4 regions of the Bradyrhizobium sp. USDA 3315 genome follow, and region 2 is predicted to be linked to each of the others. Evidence: predicted binding sites of a transcription regulator. Region 2 holds the regulator's gene; each other region holds the start of a gene.
The links. The regulator PhoB, encoded in region 2, activates phosphate uptake and scavenging genes when phosphate is short. The targets are predictions, from matches to a motif close to TGTCATNNANCTGTCAT.
Positions count from the first base shown of each region.

Region 1 (4,080 bases), 3.6 Mb from region 2:
GGCCGACACCTTCGCCTGCGACGTCGGTATCCGTGGCGGCAAGATCACGGCGCTCGGCCATGATCTCGGCGATGCAGCCACGATCATCGACGCCACCGACCGCCTGGTGCTGCCCGGCGGCATCGACAGCCATGTCCACTTCGCCCAGCCGTCCGGTGACGGCATCGTAATGGCCGACGGTTTTGCCAGCGGCACGCGATCGGCGGCCTTCGGCGGCAACACCACCGTGCTGCCGTTCTGTCTGCAGGAGAAGGGCCAGACCCTGCGCGAGGCGCTGAAGCATTACCATTCGCTGGCCGAAGGCGAGTGCCATGTCGACGTCGCCTTCCATCTCATCCTCACCGATCCGACCGAGCATGTGCTGGGCCAGGAGCTGCCGGCCCTGGTCGAGGACGGCTACACCTCGCTCAAGGTCTTCATGACCTATGAGGGCCTCGCGCTGTCGGACCGCGAGCTGCTCGAGACCATGTCGGTCGCGCGCGAGACCGGCGCCATGCTGATGGTGCATGCGGAGAATTTCGACGCCATCCGCTTCCTGACCGACCGGCTCGAACGGACCGGTAACACCGCGCCGCGCTTCCATGCGACCTCGCGGCCGATCCCGGTCGAGCGCGAGGCCACCCATCGCGCGATCTCGCTGTCCGAGCTCGTCGACGTGCCGATCATGATCGTGCATGTCTCGAACCGCGAGGCGATGGACGAAATCCGGCGCGCGCAGCAAAGGGGCTTGCGGGTCATGGGCGAGACCTGTCCGCAATACCTCATGCTGACCGAAAAGGATCTCGATCAGCTCAACATGGAAGGCGCAAAATACGTCTGCTCGCCGCCGCCGCGCGACGTCGCCAGCCAGCAGGCCTGTTGGGAAGGGCTGCAGCAGAAGGTGTTTTCGGTGTTCTCGTCGGACCATTGTCCGTTCCGTTACGACGACCCGCAGGGCAAGCTTGCGCCGAAGGGACGTACCAGCTTCCGCTGGGTGCCGAACGGAATCCCGGGTGTGGCGACGCGGCTGCCGATCCTGTTCTCCGAAGGCGTGGTGAAGGGACGGATCGACCTCAACAGCTTTGTCACCTTCAGCGCCACCAACCACGCCAAGATCTACGGCCTCTATCCGCGCAAGGGCACCATCGCGGTCGGCTCGGATGCCGACATCGCGCTGTGGGACCCGAAGCGCAAGGTCACGATTCGCCACGAGTTGATCCACGACGGCGCGGACTACACGCCCTATGAGGGGCTCGAGGTCACGGGCTGGCCGGTGCTGACCATGGTGCGCGGTAAGGTCGTCGTCGATAACGGTACGCTCATCGGCGGCAAGGAGCACGGCACCTATCTGCCGCGCGCCAAGCCGTTGAAGGCCGCGACCATTCCGTAACGCGACCAATCCGTAACAAGCAAGGAGAGAGGGCAGGAGATCAACATGCCCTATGCTGTGACAGACGACGGAGTGCGGCTCTATTTCGAGGAGACCGGATCGGGGCATCCGGTGATCCTGGTTCACGAGTTCGCCGGCGACCTGCGCAGCTACGAGCCGCAGATGCGGCACTTCGGCAAGCGCTTCCGGACCATCGCCTACAATGCGCGCGGCTTTCCGCCGTCGGATGTACCGGAGCAGGTCTCGTCCTATTCGCAGGCGCGCGCCGCTGACGATATCCTGGCCGTGCTCGATCACATCGGCGCGCCGAAGGCGCATATCGTTGGTCTGTCGATGGGCGGCTTTGCGACGCTGCATTTCGGATTACGTCACCCTGATCGGGCGCTGTCGCTATGCATCGGTGGCTGCGGCTACGGCGCCGAGCTCGATAAGCGCGAGACGTTTCGCGCCGAGGCCGACGTGATCGCGGGCATGATCCGCAAGGAGGGCATTCCGACCTTCGCCGAGCGCTACGCCTACGGGCCGACCCGCGTGCAGTACGAGAACAAGGACCCGCGCGGCCATGCCGAGTTCAAGGCCATGCTGGCCGAGCATTCGGCGGTGGGATCGGCCAACACCCAGCAGGGCGTACAGAAGGAGCGCCCTTCGCTCTACACGCTGGTCGACGAGATGAAGCGGATCAAGGTGCCGACGCTGATCATCACCGGCGACGAGGATTGGCCTTGCCTGCTGCCGGGCATCCTGATGAAGCAGAGCATCCCGTCGGCCGCGCTCGCGGTGATGCCGAACTGCGGCCACGCCATCAACATCGAGGAGCCCGACGAATACAACCGGATCGTCGGCGAATTCCTGGCGCAGGTCGAGAGCGGCCGCTGGCCGCAGCGCGATCCGCGCGCGGTCAGTGCTTCGATCACGGGAATGAAGGGGTAGGCTTCACGCCGAGTTGAATCGCGGCCTTCATCCGCCACCAGACCAAGCATCCGCGCTTTTCGGGACACATCCCCGGAAGGCGCGGATTTTTTTCGGGCGTGAGCAAGCCGCGACAGCCGGCGGTGCACAACCTGTTCGCATGATTGCTGACTGCTGCAGTCATCTCCAACGCGATCCGTTCAATTCCATGTCTTGTGACCGAAACCGCGTCCACAGATAGCCGATCGCGTGAGACGGAAGAGGAGGGCGTCTGTCATGCGCGCAAAGATTGGTCCCCCGATATCTGCAACCGATGCGGACATGAGCGCGCATCATCGTTCGTCGCATTCATTCGACCGACACAGCGCTGTCATCGGTGGTGGATAACTTGTCGCAGGTCGACGTCATAAATCCTTAAAAATAAAAAGGGGCACTACGGTGAAAGCCAAATTTCTTTCGACGGTCGGAGTCTGTCTGGTTGCTGCCGCTGCGGTGATGTGCAGCGCCGCCGCTCAGGACGACAACAAGGGCAATAACGGCCACGATCATCATCCGCACGACATCCACACCCAAACGCCGATCAAGCATCTCGTCGTCATCTTCAACGAGAACCGCTCGTTCGATCACTACTTCGCAACCTACCCGGTTGCGACCAACCCGACCGGCTCGATTCCGTTCACGGCGAAGCCGCATACGCCGAAGGTCAACAATCTCGCCAGCGCCAATCTGTTGACCAATAACCCGAACACCAATCCGGCCAACGGCACCGGCGCAACCAATCCGTTCCGCCTCGACCGCACCCAGGCCAACACCAAGTCGCAGAACCACGCCTATACGCCCGAGCAGCAGGCGGTCGACAACGGCAAGGAAGACCTGTTTCCGAAATTCACCGGTCGCGGCACCGCCGGCGGCGTCGGCGCGTTCGGCACCAACGGGCAGGTGATGGGCTATTTCGACGGCAACACCGTCACCGCGTTCTGGAATTACGCCCAGAACTTCGCGATGAGCGACAACAGCTGGACCGACACCTTTGGTCCGTCGACGCCCGGCGCGCTCGAGGTCGTGTCCGGCCAGACCAACGGCGCGCAGAACATCGTCGGCTCGTCATCGTCGATCGCCGACGGCCAGGGCGGCCTGACGCTCATCGGTGATACCGACCCTGCCTACGATGCCTGCTCGAGCACGACGAGCCAGGTCTTGATGACCAGCAAGAACATCGGCGACCTGCTCAATGCCGAGCAGATCAGCTGGGGCAGCTTCATGGGCGGCTTCGACCTGACGCTCAAGAACAGCAACGGCACCACCAACTGCGGCCGCAGCACGTTCTCGAGCAACGTCAACGGCACCGTCGTGGACTACATCCCGCACCACGCCTGGTTCCAGTACTACAAGTCGACCGCGAACCCGACCCATGCGCGACCGAGCTCGGTGAATGCGGTCGGACACTCCTATATGCCCGGCAGCAAGACGCTCGATCCGGCCAATCATGCCTACGATCTCGAGGACTTCTATGCTTCGGTGAAGGCCGGCAACTTCCCGGCCGTCTCCTACATCAAGATGCCGGCCTATCAGGACGGTCATCCTGGCAACTCCGATCCGCTCGATGAGCAGGCCGGCAATGTCGAGCTGATCAACTTCCTGCAGAAGCAGAAGGAGTGGGGCGAGACCGCCGTCATCATCACCTATGACGACTCCGACGGCTGGTACGACCACCAGTACCTTGCACCGATCAGCGCCTCGTATGATCCCACCGCCGACCAGGTCAACGGTCCCGGCCAGTGCGGTCGCGGTATCGGCAGGCA
Region 1 is NZ_JBSRYP010000001.1:6,379,956-6,384,035, forward strand. It holds gene hydA (dihydropyrimidinase) at 1-1,369, shown strand, start outside; gene ACVIYL_RS29810 (alpha/beta fold hydrolase) at 1,415-2,299, shown strand; gene ACVIYL_RS29815 (phospholipase C) at 2,774-4,080, shown strand, end outside.
Region 1: ACVIYL_RS29815 (phospholipase C) is a predicted target of PhoB. The motif match lies at 2,681-2,697, and genes of this name have one in related genera.

Region 2 (4,080 bases):
CAGTTCTTCAGCCTGGATCTGACCAAGACGATGGCCAACCTGCCGGTGACCATCAATAACTTCGTGCAGAGCCCCTACGCCTACTGGAAAGAGCTGGCGTGGAGCGGTGCGCTGCTCATCACATTCACCGTGCTCGCGTTGAATATCGGCGCGCGTATCCTTGGTGCCGAAAGGGCCGCAAAATGACCGAGCTTTCCGTCTCCACGACTGCCGCAGGCCACATTCCGCAGGTTCCGCTGCCGGAAGCGCCGCCGAAAGTCACGGTGCGCAACCTCAACTTCTACTACGGCGAGCACCACGCGCTGAAGAACATCAACCTGACGCTCGGCACCAACCGCGTCACGGCGTTCATCGGCCCGTCCGGCTGCGGCAAGTCGACCCTGCTGCGCATCTTCAACCGGATGTACGACCTCTATCCGGGCCAGCGTGCGGTCGGCCAGCTGATGCTGGACCAGACCAACATTCTCGACCCCAAGCTCGACCTCAACTTGCTGCGCGCGCGGGTCGGCATGGTGTTCCAGAAGCCGACGCCGTTCCCGATGACGATCTACGAGAACATCGCCTTCGGCATCCGCCTCTACGAGAAGATCTCGAAGTCCGAGATGGACGACCGGGTCGAGAAGGCGTTGCGCGGCGGCGCGCTGTGGAACGAGGTCAAGGACAAGCTGAACGCCTCCGGCCTGTCGCTCTCCGGCGGCCAGCAGCAGCGCCTGTGCATCGCGCGCACCGTGGCGGTGCGTCCCGAGGTGATCCTGTTCGACGAGCCGTGCTCGGCGCTCGACCCGATCTCGACCGCCAAGGTCGAGGAACTGATCCAGGAGCTCTCCGAGGACTACACGATCGCGATCGTCACCCACAACATGCAGCAGGCGGCGCGCGTCTCCGACAAGACCGCCTTCATGTATCTCGGCGAGCTGATCGAGTTCGACGACACCAACAAGATCTTCACCTCACCGAGCGATCGGCGCACCCAGGACTACATCACCGGCCGGTTCGGTTGACCGGCGCATGATCCGGAAAAGTGGAAACCGGTTTTCCGATCAGGTCATGCTAAAATTCAGGACACGAAGCCATGATCCCCGGGATCATGGTTGAGGGAGACAAGCGATGGCTTCTGAACATACCGCCAAGGCATTCGACAGCGACCTGCAGGAGTTGACCCGCCTGGTCGCCGAGATGGGCGGCCTGGTCGAACGGATGATTACCGAGTCGGTCGACGCGCTGATCCGTCGCGACGTCGCGCTCGGCAAGCGCGTGGTCGCCGCCGACATCGAGATCGACAATCTGCAGCGCAACATCGAAGAGCGCGCGGTGCTGACGATCGCGCGCCGCCAGCCGATGGCGATCGACCTGCGTGAGATCGTCAGCGCGATGCGCGTCGCCACCGATCTCGAGCGGATCGGCGACCTCGCCAAGAACATGGGCAAGCGCGTCGCGGCGCTGGAGAGCGATTTCCAGCCGCTGAAGTTGATCCGCGGCCTCGAGCACATGACCGACCTCGTGCTGTCGCAGGTCAAGTCGGTGCTCGACGCCTATGCCGCGCACGACCTGCCGGCGGCGATGAACGTCTGGAAGGGCGACGAGGAGGTCGATGCGATCTGCACCTCGCTGTTCCGCGAACTGCTCACCTACATGATGGAAGATCCGCGCAACATCTCGTTCTGCATCCATCTGATGTTCTGCGCCAAGAACATCGAGCGGATCGGCGATCACGCCACCAATATCGCCGAGACCGTGTTCTACATGATCGAGGGCCAGCAGATCACCGACAAGCGCCCGAAGGGCGACATGACCACTTTTGCCACCACGGTGCCGGGCAACTGAGGCATGATCGGCAAGCACGGAACCGGCAAGAGCGAAACTGGACGATCCTCGCGACAAATCGTTTCCGCGGGGACTATGCTCAAGGAAGTAAGCGTTTCGGTTTGCGTCTGGGCAACGGATCACTACAGAGAAAGAACTTAAACCGATGAGCGCACGCATTCTGGTAGTCGAAGACGAGGAAGCGCTGACGACGCTGTTGCGCTACAATCTCGATGCGGAAGGCTACGATGTCGAGACGGTGGGGCGCGGCGACGATGCGGATACAAGGCTGAAGGAGCGCGTTCCCGACCTCGTGGTGCTGGACTGGATGCTGCCGGGCCTGTCCGGCATCGAACTGTGCCGCCGCCTGCGGGCGCGGCCCGAGACCAAGCAGCTTCCGATCATCATGCTGACCGCGCGCGGCGAGGAAAGCGAGCGCGTGCGCGGGCTTGCCACCGGCGCGGACGATTACATCGTCAAGCCGTTCTCGGTGCCGGAGCTGCTGGCGCGGGTGAAGGGCCTCTTGCGCCGAGCCAGCCCGGAGCGGCTTGCGACCGTGTTGACCTATGGCGACATCGAGCTCGACCGCGAGAAGCGCCGCGTGGCGCGCTCGGGCCGTCCGATCGATCTCGGGCCGACCGAGTATCGCCTGCTTGAATTCTTCCTCGAGCATCCCGGCCGCGTGTTCAGCCGCGAGCAATTGCTCGACAGCGTCTGGGGCCGCGACATCTACATCGATGAGCGCACCGTCGACGTGCATATCGGCCGCCTGCGCAAGCTGCTCAATCCGGGCCGCGAGCAGGATCCGATCCGCACCGTGCGCGGCGCCGGCTACGCGCTCGACGACCGCTTTGCCAAGGCCGAGCCGCAGCCGTAACGGCCATGCGGCACTCATAAACCGCAACACGGCGTCGTCCCGGCGAAAGCCAGGGGACCCATACGCCGCGGCCAGCGCAATCGGCACGCGGCCAGACGGCTTTCTAACAACACCCATTCGTGGTTATGGGTCCCGGCCTGCGCCGGGACGACGCCGGTGATGTAGCGGTAGCCCGGATGGAGCCGACGGGTCGCGCGAACGAGCGCCCCGTTGGCTCCATCCGGGCTGCGTCACACAAAAAAATCCCCGCTTTCGCGGGGATTTGTCTTTGAGGTCTTCCGTCGTTTTCCCGAGTGCTCACTTGATCTGCGGTTTCGCCGACGGCCGGCGGCGATCGGCGGCGGGCTGGTAGGCGACGCGCGAGTGATGCGCGCAATAGGGCAGGCCGGCGAGCGCCTTGCCGCCGCAGAAGAAGAATTCCGGGCTCGAGGGATCGCCGACCGGCCAGTGGCAGGTGGCCTCGTTGAGCTCGAGCAGCGAGAGCCGCTGGCTCATCGGCACCACATTGTCGTAGGAGATCGGATCGGGCTCCATCTCGACCTCGAAGGCGTGCGCCAGCGCGGTGTTGCCGCGCGAGACCGGACGCGCCACCCGCATCATGTGCTGGGCCGGGCGAGCCTTGCGCTGCCGCGGCGCGGCAGTGGAGGGTGCCTTGGCGCGGCCGGAAAGGCCGAGCCGATGCACTTTGCCGATCACGGCGTTTCGCGTCACATTGCCAAGTTCCGCCGCGATCTGGCTGGCCGACAGGCCGGACTCCCAGAGTTTCTTCAGCTGCTCGACGCGATCGTCGGACCAGGTCAATACAGTCATCGCATTCTTCCCTTCGCGTAGCGCCGGCCAATCATTGGAGCGGCGCTGCGAGCCAATCTGGACAAATATCCCTGCGGCCAGAATCCCTTAGCCCTCGCCGGGCACGGTGTTGCGCCCGAACGTTTACGCGAGACACAAAGGCTACTTAGAGGGTCCAGTACCGCCGCACGAGATGTCGTACCCGACAGGCCAAACGCTACAATATGGCGTGACTCTGGCGCAAGAGTCCGCGGTCGTGCGTCCACATGTTCCCACACAGTTAAGCATCGCGATGAGGCTTTTCCACCGCACCGGAATGCTCCGGATTGCGCTCGTTTCGCATTGCAGGAAGGCCACTTCGTAGCGATTGACACTTACCGACCGCAGCATAGAATGCCCGCCACGTGCCGCCCGCAAAGGCGGCCGTTTTGTTTTCCGAAGCTGGCCGTTGCTGCGCTGGCGTCAAGGCGCAGCGGCAATTGTCGGCTTAAAAACCGTCAGTGAACGCCATGACCAACGCTGCCACGTCGCATCTGCTCCCCGTCTTCGCCAGGGTCGATCTCGGCTTCGAGCGCGGTGAGGGCGCCTGGCTGATCGCAACCAACGGAGAC
Region 2 is NZ_JBSRYP010000001.1:2,746,240-2,750,319, forward strand. It holds gene pstA (phosphate ABC transporter permease PstA) at 1-186, shown strand, start outside; gene pstB (phosphate ABC transporter ATP-binding protein PstB) at 183-1,001, shown strand; gene phoU (phosphate signaling complex protein PhoU) at 1,108-1,824, shown strand; gene phoB (phosphate regulon transcriptional regulator PhoB) at 1,970-2,680, shown strand; gene ACVIYL_RS12580 (GcrA family cell cycle regulator) at 2,978-3,490, opposite strand; gene ACVIYL_RS12585 (acetylornithine transaminase) at 3,979-4,080, shown strand, end outside.

Region 3 (4,080 bases), 3.5 Mb from region 2:
CCGGGCGGTCCCCAGAACACCAGCGAGCCCAGCGTGCGCGTCTCCAGCATCCGCGTCAGCGCGCCGTCAGGGCCGAGGATGTGATCCTGGCCGACGACATCGGCCAGCGTGCGCGGACGCAGCCGGTCCGGCAGCGGGTGCGGCGCGTCCTGCTCCATCCCCGCCGCAGCAAAGAGGTTGCCGGCCTCTCGCGGTTGCTTGGGGCTCATCCGCCGAGCGTCACGTTGATCTGCTGGCCGCCGCGCACCAGCGTGATGCGCCAGACCCGCGTCCCCGTCTTCGATGCCTTCTCGAGGTCGCTGGTCCGCACGATCTTCTCGTTGTTGACCGCGAGGATGATGTCGCCCTTCTGGAAGCCGACATTGGCCGCGGTGCCGTCACCGGCGAGATCAGTCACCACCACGCCCTCGGCACCGGCGTCGAGATGCAGTTCGTCGGCCAGCGCCGGCGAGATGTTGGCGACCCTCGCGCCCTGGAACGGCGAGCGCGCGGTCAGCACGATCTCGTCGCGGTTGGTGTCGGGCGCGGTCTCCAGCGGTATGGTGAGCTTCACCGGCTTGCCGGCGCGCTGCACCTCGATCTCCGCGTTGCCGCCGAGCGGACGGGTCGCGAAGCGGTAGTCGAACGCGTTGGGATCGTCGATCGGCGTGCCGTCGATCCCGACGATCAGGTCGGAGAGCTTCAGGCCCGCCTTCGCCGCCGGGCTGTTCGGCGCGACGTTGGCGACCAGCGCGCCAGACGGCAGCTTCAGCCCGAGCGTCTCGGCAATCTCCGGCGTCACCGCCTGCAGCCGCGCGCCGAGCCATGGCCGCTTCACATTCTTGCCGCCGCTCTTGGCGGAGGCCACCACGACGCGCACCATGTTGGCGGGGATCGCAAAGCCGATGCCCTGCGAGCCGCCGGAGCGCGAGAAGATCGCAGTGTTGATGCCGGCGAGCCGGCCCGTCATGTCGACCAGCGCGCCGCCGGAATTGCCGGGATTGATCGCGGCGTCGGTCTGAATGAAGAATTGATAATCCGTGATCCCGACTTGAGTGCGCGCCAGGGCCGAGATGATGCCGTGCGTCACGGTCTGGCCGACGCCGAACGGATTGCCGATCGCGAGCACGACGTCACCGACCTGCAGTTGGTCGGAATTGGCGAAGTCGAGGGTCGCGAACTTCTCCTTGTTGGTGTCCTTCAGGCGCAGCACCGCGAGGTCGGTACGGCTGTCCTTCAGCACGATCTCGGCCTCGTATTCGCGCTTGTCGGCGAGCGAGACCTTCACCTGATCGGCGCCCTCGATCACGTGATTGTTTGTGACTACGAGGCCGGAGCCGTCGACCATCACGCCGGAGCCGAGCGAGCGCTGCATCTGCTCGGGCTGCTGTCCCGGCACGCCGAAGAAGCGGCGAAAAATCGGGTCATCCAGAAATGGATTGCGGTTTTGCACGGTCTTGGCGGCGTAAACATTGACCACCGCCGGCTGCACCCGCTGCACGATCGGCGCATAGGACAATTGCAGCTCGGCCTGCGAGGACGGCACGCGGCGGTCCTGGGCCGCGGCTGCGGAAAGATTCCCCATGAAGGCCAACGTGCACAGAGCGGATACGGCAGCAAAGCGGACAGGTCGGAGCATTCTCACCTCTCGTGGAAACGCCGGAATATAGGCGTGTTCGCCGGGCAATTGAAGGGCGCCCGGCCGGATAACTGGCCCCCCGCCGTACCGGTGCACAACCCGCAGCGGCCGCGTTGAAGCGCGCCGCCAAGCTTCTATGATGGCTGTCATCTCACTGCGCCGCTCCGCTTGTTGCCTGCGGACCACAAGCGGAACTGCGATGCCCGGAAGCACTGTCGTGCGTCAGTCACGATACGCTCCTAGGACCGTTCAGTGAGTGAGTGGGGAATTCAAACACAACAGGGGTGCACAATGGGTGCAACAAAAGTCAGTGCAATCGCCATAGGCCTGGCAGGGGCGCTTGCCGCCTCGCCGGCCTATTCGCAATCGGCCGGAGGCGGCAGCGATGCGGAGATCGCGCTGCTGAAGCAGCAGCTGAAGATGCTCGAGCAGAAGCTCGACAAACTGCAGAAGCAGACCAACGCCAATACCGCAAGCGCAGCCAGCGCAAACGCCAATGCGAAGGCGGCGGATGCCAAGGCCGCGCGGGTGGCGAGCGCCAACGCCGCGATCCCGGTGAAGGGCCCGGTCGCGCCGTCCGGCGTCGTGGTGACGATGCCGAACAACCGGCCGACGATCTGCACCGCGGACGAACAGAACTGCGTTGCGATCACGAGCCGCGTGCACTGGGATGTCGGCGGCTACGACTATCGCCCGAACACCGCAGGCACCTCACCGCAGAAGCTCGACAGCGGCGAGAACGTCCGCCGCGCGCGCATCGGCATCGTCGGCAAGTTCTTCGGTGACTGGAATTACTCGCTGATCTACGATTTCGGCGGCTCGTCCGACGGCTTCGGCGGCGCGGCTCCGGGATCGCTGCCCGGCGGCGGCACCTCGGGCATCGAGAATGCGTATTTGAGCTACACCGGCTTCAAGCCGTTCGGCGGCAAGATGGCGATCGAAGGCGGCATCATGGACGTGCCGTGGACGCTCGACGAAGCGACCAGCTCCAACGACATCCTGTTCATGGAGCGCGCCTCGGTCGGCATCATCGCCCAGAACATCGCCGCCGGTGACTTCCGTTCGGCCGCCGGCACCCGCTGGTGGAACGACCAGTTCTGGATCGGCGGCTATGTCACCGGACCGACGTCGGGCGCCATCCACTCCGCGTCCTCCGCCTCGCCGGCCGGCACGTCCGAGCAGTATGGCGGGGTCATCCGCGTCGCCGGCAATCCGATCAGCGGCAAGAATTATTCGGTGCACATTGGCGCCGATGCGGAATGGCTGGTGCAGCCGCCGCGCAACCAGCTCACGCAGGCGCAGACGCTCACGCTCAGCGACCGGCCCGAGCTGCGCATCGATCCGACGACGCTGATCTCGACCGGTGCGATCGCCAACGTCTCCGGCGCGCAGGTCTACGGCGTCGAGGCGGCAGCGACCTATGGCCCGTTCATCGCACAGGGCGAATATTACTGGTTCAATGTCGATCGCTCCGCGAACACCGGACTGCCGCCGTTCGGCGCGCCGAGCCTGAAGTTCGACGGCGGTTACGCGCAGGTCGGCTATGTGCTGACCGGCGAGAATCACGCCTACAACCCGGCGACGGCCTCCTACAGCGGGATCAAGCCGCATGATCCGTTCTCGCTCGCGGGCGGCGGCTGGGGCGCCTGGGAAATCGCCGGCCGCGTCAGCACGATGGACCTCAACGATCAGATCGCGCAGGCGGTCGGCATCGCGGGTGGACGGCAGACCGTCTACACCGCCGCACTGAACTGGTACGTCAACAACAACGTCCGCTTCATGCTGAACTATCTGCACGGCGATATCGCCAAGCAGGCCTCGGCGACCTCGGCTGCGGACGTCGGCTCGAAGTTCGACGCGGTCGCGCTGCGTACGCAGGTTGCGTTCTGATCTGATCGGAGCTGAGACCAACTCATAGACGGCCGGGGCATCGCTCCGGCCGTTTTCATCGAGCGTTTGGTTCACGCGTTTCTAGCTGAATGAGATCGGTCGAATATTGACCAGGACGGCGCCGCGCTCCCTCTCCCCGTTCTTACGGGGAGAGGGTTGGGGTGAGGGGCCCTCTCCGCGTATTCGGCAGCAGCTGCGCTTGCTGAGGCTCCCCCTCACCCGGAACGCATCTGACGATGCGTCATAGCCGAAGCACCGCTTCGGCGTTCTTGAGAACGGCCGCCGTAGGCGGCCTATGCCTCTCCCCGCACGCAGGGCGAGGTGAAGCGGAGCGCGTCGCGCGAACATGCTTTCAGGCCGCGCGCTTCGACTTCTTCACAACAACCTCCGGCGCCGGCGCGCAGGACAGCCGCTCCTGATGGCCCTCGCCCCAGGCTTTCAGAATATCGATCACCGGGCGCAGGCTCTCGCCGAGTTCGGAAAGCGTGTATTCGACCCGTGGCGGCACCTCGGCATAGACCTTGCGGATCACGAGGCCATCGTCCTCGAGCGCGCGCAGCTGCTTGGTCAGC
Region 3 is NZ_JBSRYP010000001.1:6,219,507-6,223,586, reverse strand. It holds gene ACVIYL_RS29020 (replication-associated recombination protein A) at 1-209, opposite strand, end outside; gene ACVIYL_RS29015 (DegQ family serine endoprotease) at 206-1,564, opposite strand; gene ACVIYL_RS29010 (OprO/OprP family phosphate-selective porin) at 1,910-3,508, shown strand; gene ACVIYL_RS29005 (winged helix-turn-helix transcriptional regulator) at 3,861-4,080, opposite strand, start outside.
Region 3: ACVIYL_RS29010 (OprO/OprP family phosphate-selective porin) is a predicted target of PhoB. The motif match lies at 1,832-1,848, and genes of this name have one in related genera.

Region 4 (4,080 bases), 670 kb from region 2:
GCATCCGGCCTTCGCGCTGACGCCGGTCGCGGCCAACAAGGCCTTCATCTCGATGGAAGGCCTTTATCTGCTCGGCTTCGGACCGCGCACCGCGGCCGCGGCACGCGACCTCTCGGTCAAGCTTTATCCGGCGCTGGCGCCGGAGGCCGACTACTTCAAGCCGGCAGCGCTGACCGCGAATTGCCGGCAATGAGCGTGCTGGCCGAACGCCGCCGGCGTGCGAAACGACGGCGCGCCGGCATGTCGCTGCGGCCGGCCGCGACACTCACCCTGCTCTGCCTGCTTGCGGCGCTCGCAGGCACCGCCCTCGTCGCCCTGACGGTCGGGGCTGCCGGCATTCCAATGGCTCGGCTTCCGGCGGCGCTTGGGCTTTGGGCTGATCGTGTCGCCAACCCGCTGCTCGCACGCGACCAGCTCGTGGTGTGGTCGATCCGCATCCCGCGGATCGCGGCGGCGGCGATGGTCGGCGGCCTCCTTGCCGTATCAGGCTCGATCATGCAGGGCCTGTTCCGCAATCCCCTCGCCGACCCCGCGCTGGTCGGCGTCTCCTCCGGCGGCGCGTTTGCCGCGGCGGCCGCGATCGTGTTCACCGACAGCCATCTCGGCGAAAGCCTGCGCTTCCTGCAACACCAGCTGCTGCCGATCGCGGCCTTTGCCGGCTCGCTGATCACGACCGTCGTGCTTTACGGCATCGCCAGCCGCGGCGGCCGGACATCGATTGCGATCTTCCTGCTGGCCGGGCTCGCGATCGCCGCGATCGCCAATGCCGGCATCGGCCTTCTGGTGTTCGTCGCCGACGACCGCCAGCTTCGCGACATCACCTTCTGGCTGCTCGGCTCGCTCAGCGGCGCGACCTGGAGCAAGCTCACGGCGCTGGCGCCGGTGCTGGCGGTCGCGCTGGCCGCCTGCCTCTCGATCGCGCGCGGGCTCGACGTGCTGGTGCTCGGCGAGGCGGAGGCGTTCCACAGCGGCGTCGACGTCGAACGGCTGAAGCGGATCTCGATCGTGCTGGTGTCGGCGATGACCGGGGTCGCGGTCTCGGTCTGCGGCGTGGTCGGCTTCATCGGCATCGTGGTGCCGCATCTGTTGCGGCTGGTGATCGGGCCGGCGCATCGGCTGCTGCTGCCGGCCTCCGCGCTGCTCGGTGCCATCCTCCTGGTCGGCGCCGACACCGTGGCGCGCACCATCGTGGCACCCGCGGAAATGCCGATCGGCATCCTGACGGCAGCGATCGGCGCGCCGTTCTTCCTCGCCATGCTGCTGCGGCAGCGCGGACTGGTGTCGCTGTGACGGCCCTGCTCGAAGCGCAGTCGGTAACCATGACGGTCGGCGGCACTGATCTGGTCGATGCGGTGTCGCTGCAGGTCGATGCCGGCGAGATGGTCGCGATCGTCGGTCCCAACGGCGCCGGCAAATCGACCCTGCTGCGGATGCTGTCGGGCGACCTGCGTCCGTCCCGCGGGGCGATCAGGCTGAGGCAGCGCGACTTGCAAACTTACCGACCGCGCGCGCTGGCGCAGCACCGCGCGATGCTGTCGCAGCATGTCAACGTCACCTTCCCGTTCACCGTCGAGGAAATCGTCAGCATGGGCGCCGGCGAAAGCCCGCGTGCCGTGGCGCGGGCGCTGGTCGAGGCGGCGCTCGACGAGGTCGGGCTCGCGCGTTTCCGTTTCAGGCAATTGCCGACACTGTCCGGCGGCGAGCAGCAGCGGGCGCATTTCGCCCGCGTGCTGGTGCAGCTCGCCTGCGGCGAAGCGCTGCATGGACCGGGACTGTTGCTGCTGGACGAGCCGACCTCGAGCCTCGATCTGCGGCACCAGATCGACCTGGTCGAAACGGCCCGGCGGCGCGCCGCCCGCGGCACCGCGGTGATCGCGATCCTGCACGACCTCAACCTCGCGATGCGGTTCGCCGACCGCATCCTGCTGCTGCACCGCGGCCGGCTTGCCGTCGACGGCGACCGTACGGCGGCGATGAAGGCCGAGACGCTGCGCGAGATCTTCGAGATCGACGCTGCGATCGCCTATACCGGAAACGGCGTGCCGTTCCTGCTGCCGCAGACGATGCAGCCGGCGGGCAAGGCGACGTAACGCCGCAAGCCTTATCCCGCCGCAACATCCGCGGTTCACAAAACTGTCAGCCGGCTGTAACAGGCGGCTCGGAGAACACCGCATCGTTTATCCTTTGGGAGATCAACCATGCGCCTGTCCCTGCTCTGCTCCGTCGCCTCGATCCTGCTCGCCACATCGGCATTCGCGCAGGGTGAGGGCGAATTCCCGGCGACGCTGGCGGGACACGCCGTGATGCCGGCGGAGAGCTTCATCGACGCGCCCGCCGACGCCCCTGATGATCTGAAGACCTCGGGCAAATACACCACCGGCAAGCGCGTCGACGCCATCGGCACCGTGATGGGCAAATCGTACGAGCGGCCGACCGGCGTGTCGCTGCCGTTCAAGGGCCAGCCGCTGCAGGGCCATTCCGGCATCAAGGTGATGCCCGACGGCTCGTTCTGGGTGATCACCGACAACGGCATGGGCTCGCGCTACAACTCGGCGGACTCGATGCTGTACCTGAACCGGCACAAGATCGACTGGGCGAGCGGCAAGATCGAGCGTCAGGAGACCGTGTTCCTGCACGATCCCGACAGGAAGGTGCCGTTCCGCATCGTCCACGAGGACACCGCCAAGCGCTATTTGACCGGTGCCGATTTCGACACCGAGGGCTTCCAGATCATCAACGACATTTTCTGGATCGGCGATGAATTCGGGCCCTACATCCTCAAGGCCGACAAGACCGGCAAGATCCTCGCCGTGTTCGAGACCGTCGCCGACGGCAAGCCGGTGCGCTCGCCGGATCACTGGGCGGTGCAGTCGCCCGGCGCGCCCGGCGCCAGCTACACCAATGTCAACCTGCGCCGCTCCAAGGGCTATGAAGGTTTTGCTTCCTCCATGGACGGCAAGTTCCTTTACGGCCTGCTCGAGGGGCCGCTGTGGGATGCCGACAAGAAGGATTGGGAGAAGGTCGACGGCAAGGAGGCCTCACGCATCCTGGAATTCGACGTCGCAGCGGAGAAGTTCACCGGACGCTACTGGCAGTATGTGTTCGAGCAGAACGGCAATGCGATCGGCGACTTCAACATGATCGATCCGGCCCAGGGCCTCGTGATCGAGCGCGACAACGGCGAAGGCACCGCCGACAAGGCCTGCCCGCAAGGCCAGCGCGGCGAGAACTGTTTTCCTGATCTCGCCAAGTTCAAGCGCGTCTACAAGATCGAGCTGTCGGATGCCAATGTCGGCAAGCCGGTGCGCAAGATCGCCTATATCGACCTGATGAAGATCCGCGATCCCAACAAGAAGGCGCGCAAGCCGCTCAACGACGGCGTCTACACTTTCCCGTTCTTCACCATCGAGAATGTCGACCGGGTCGACGACACCCACATCATCGTCGGCAACGACAACAACCTGCCGTTCTCCTCGAGCCGCGACCCGAACAAGGCCGATGACGACGAGTTCGTGCTGCTCGAGGTCGGCGACTTCCTGAAGGCGAAGTGAGGCGGCGCTCGCCACCCACAGCAGTGTCGTCGCCCGGCTCGACCGGGCGACCCAGTATTCCAGAGGCGCCCGAGCTCAACGGACAAGCCGCAGCGTACTGGATGCCCCGCTCAAGGCGGGGCATGACAGCGAATATGCGGATAGCGTGATGCTCATCCCGGCACGACGGCCATTCCGTCATCCCCGCGCAAAGGCTACGCCTTTGTCGCTGGAGGCGCGAGCCTTGCGGCGCAATTGCGCCGCTGGGCGAGCCTCGAAGGATGCACGGCCCCCGATGCAGCCGCATGGAGACAGCCGGGCCGCCGCCCTTCGAGACAGCCGCTTTGCGGCCTCCTCAGGGTGACGGCGATACAGCTCAGCGCGCGGCTTCCGTGATCGTCACTCCTTCTTCGTCCGGTAATCTCCGAACGTCGTGTCGCGCTGGTCGAGCTGCGCCTTCACGCTGCCGCCGTCGCGGCGGAAGCCCGCCATGTAGGCCTTGCTGGCCTCGGTCGTGAAGGCCAGTGCCTGGATCTCGGTGCCGGCGCGC
Region 4 is NZ_JBSRYP010000001.1:3,415,099-3,419,178, reverse strand. It holds gene ACVIYL_RS15725 (heme/hemin ABC transporter substrate-binding protein) at 1-193, shown strand, start outside; gene ACVIYL_RS15720 (FecCD family ABC transporter permease) at 190-1,290, shown strand; gene ACVIYL_RS15715 (heme ABC transporter ATP-binding protein) at 1,287-2,090, shown strand; gene ACVIYL_RS15710 (esterase-like activity of phytase family protein) at 2,199-3,551, shown strand; gene ACVIYL_RS15705 (enoyl-CoA hydratase-related protein) at 3,930-4,080, opposite strand, start outside.
Region 4: ACVIYL_RS15710 (esterase-like activity of phytase family protein) is a predicted target of PhoB. The motif match lies at 2,135-2,151, and genes of this name have one in related genera.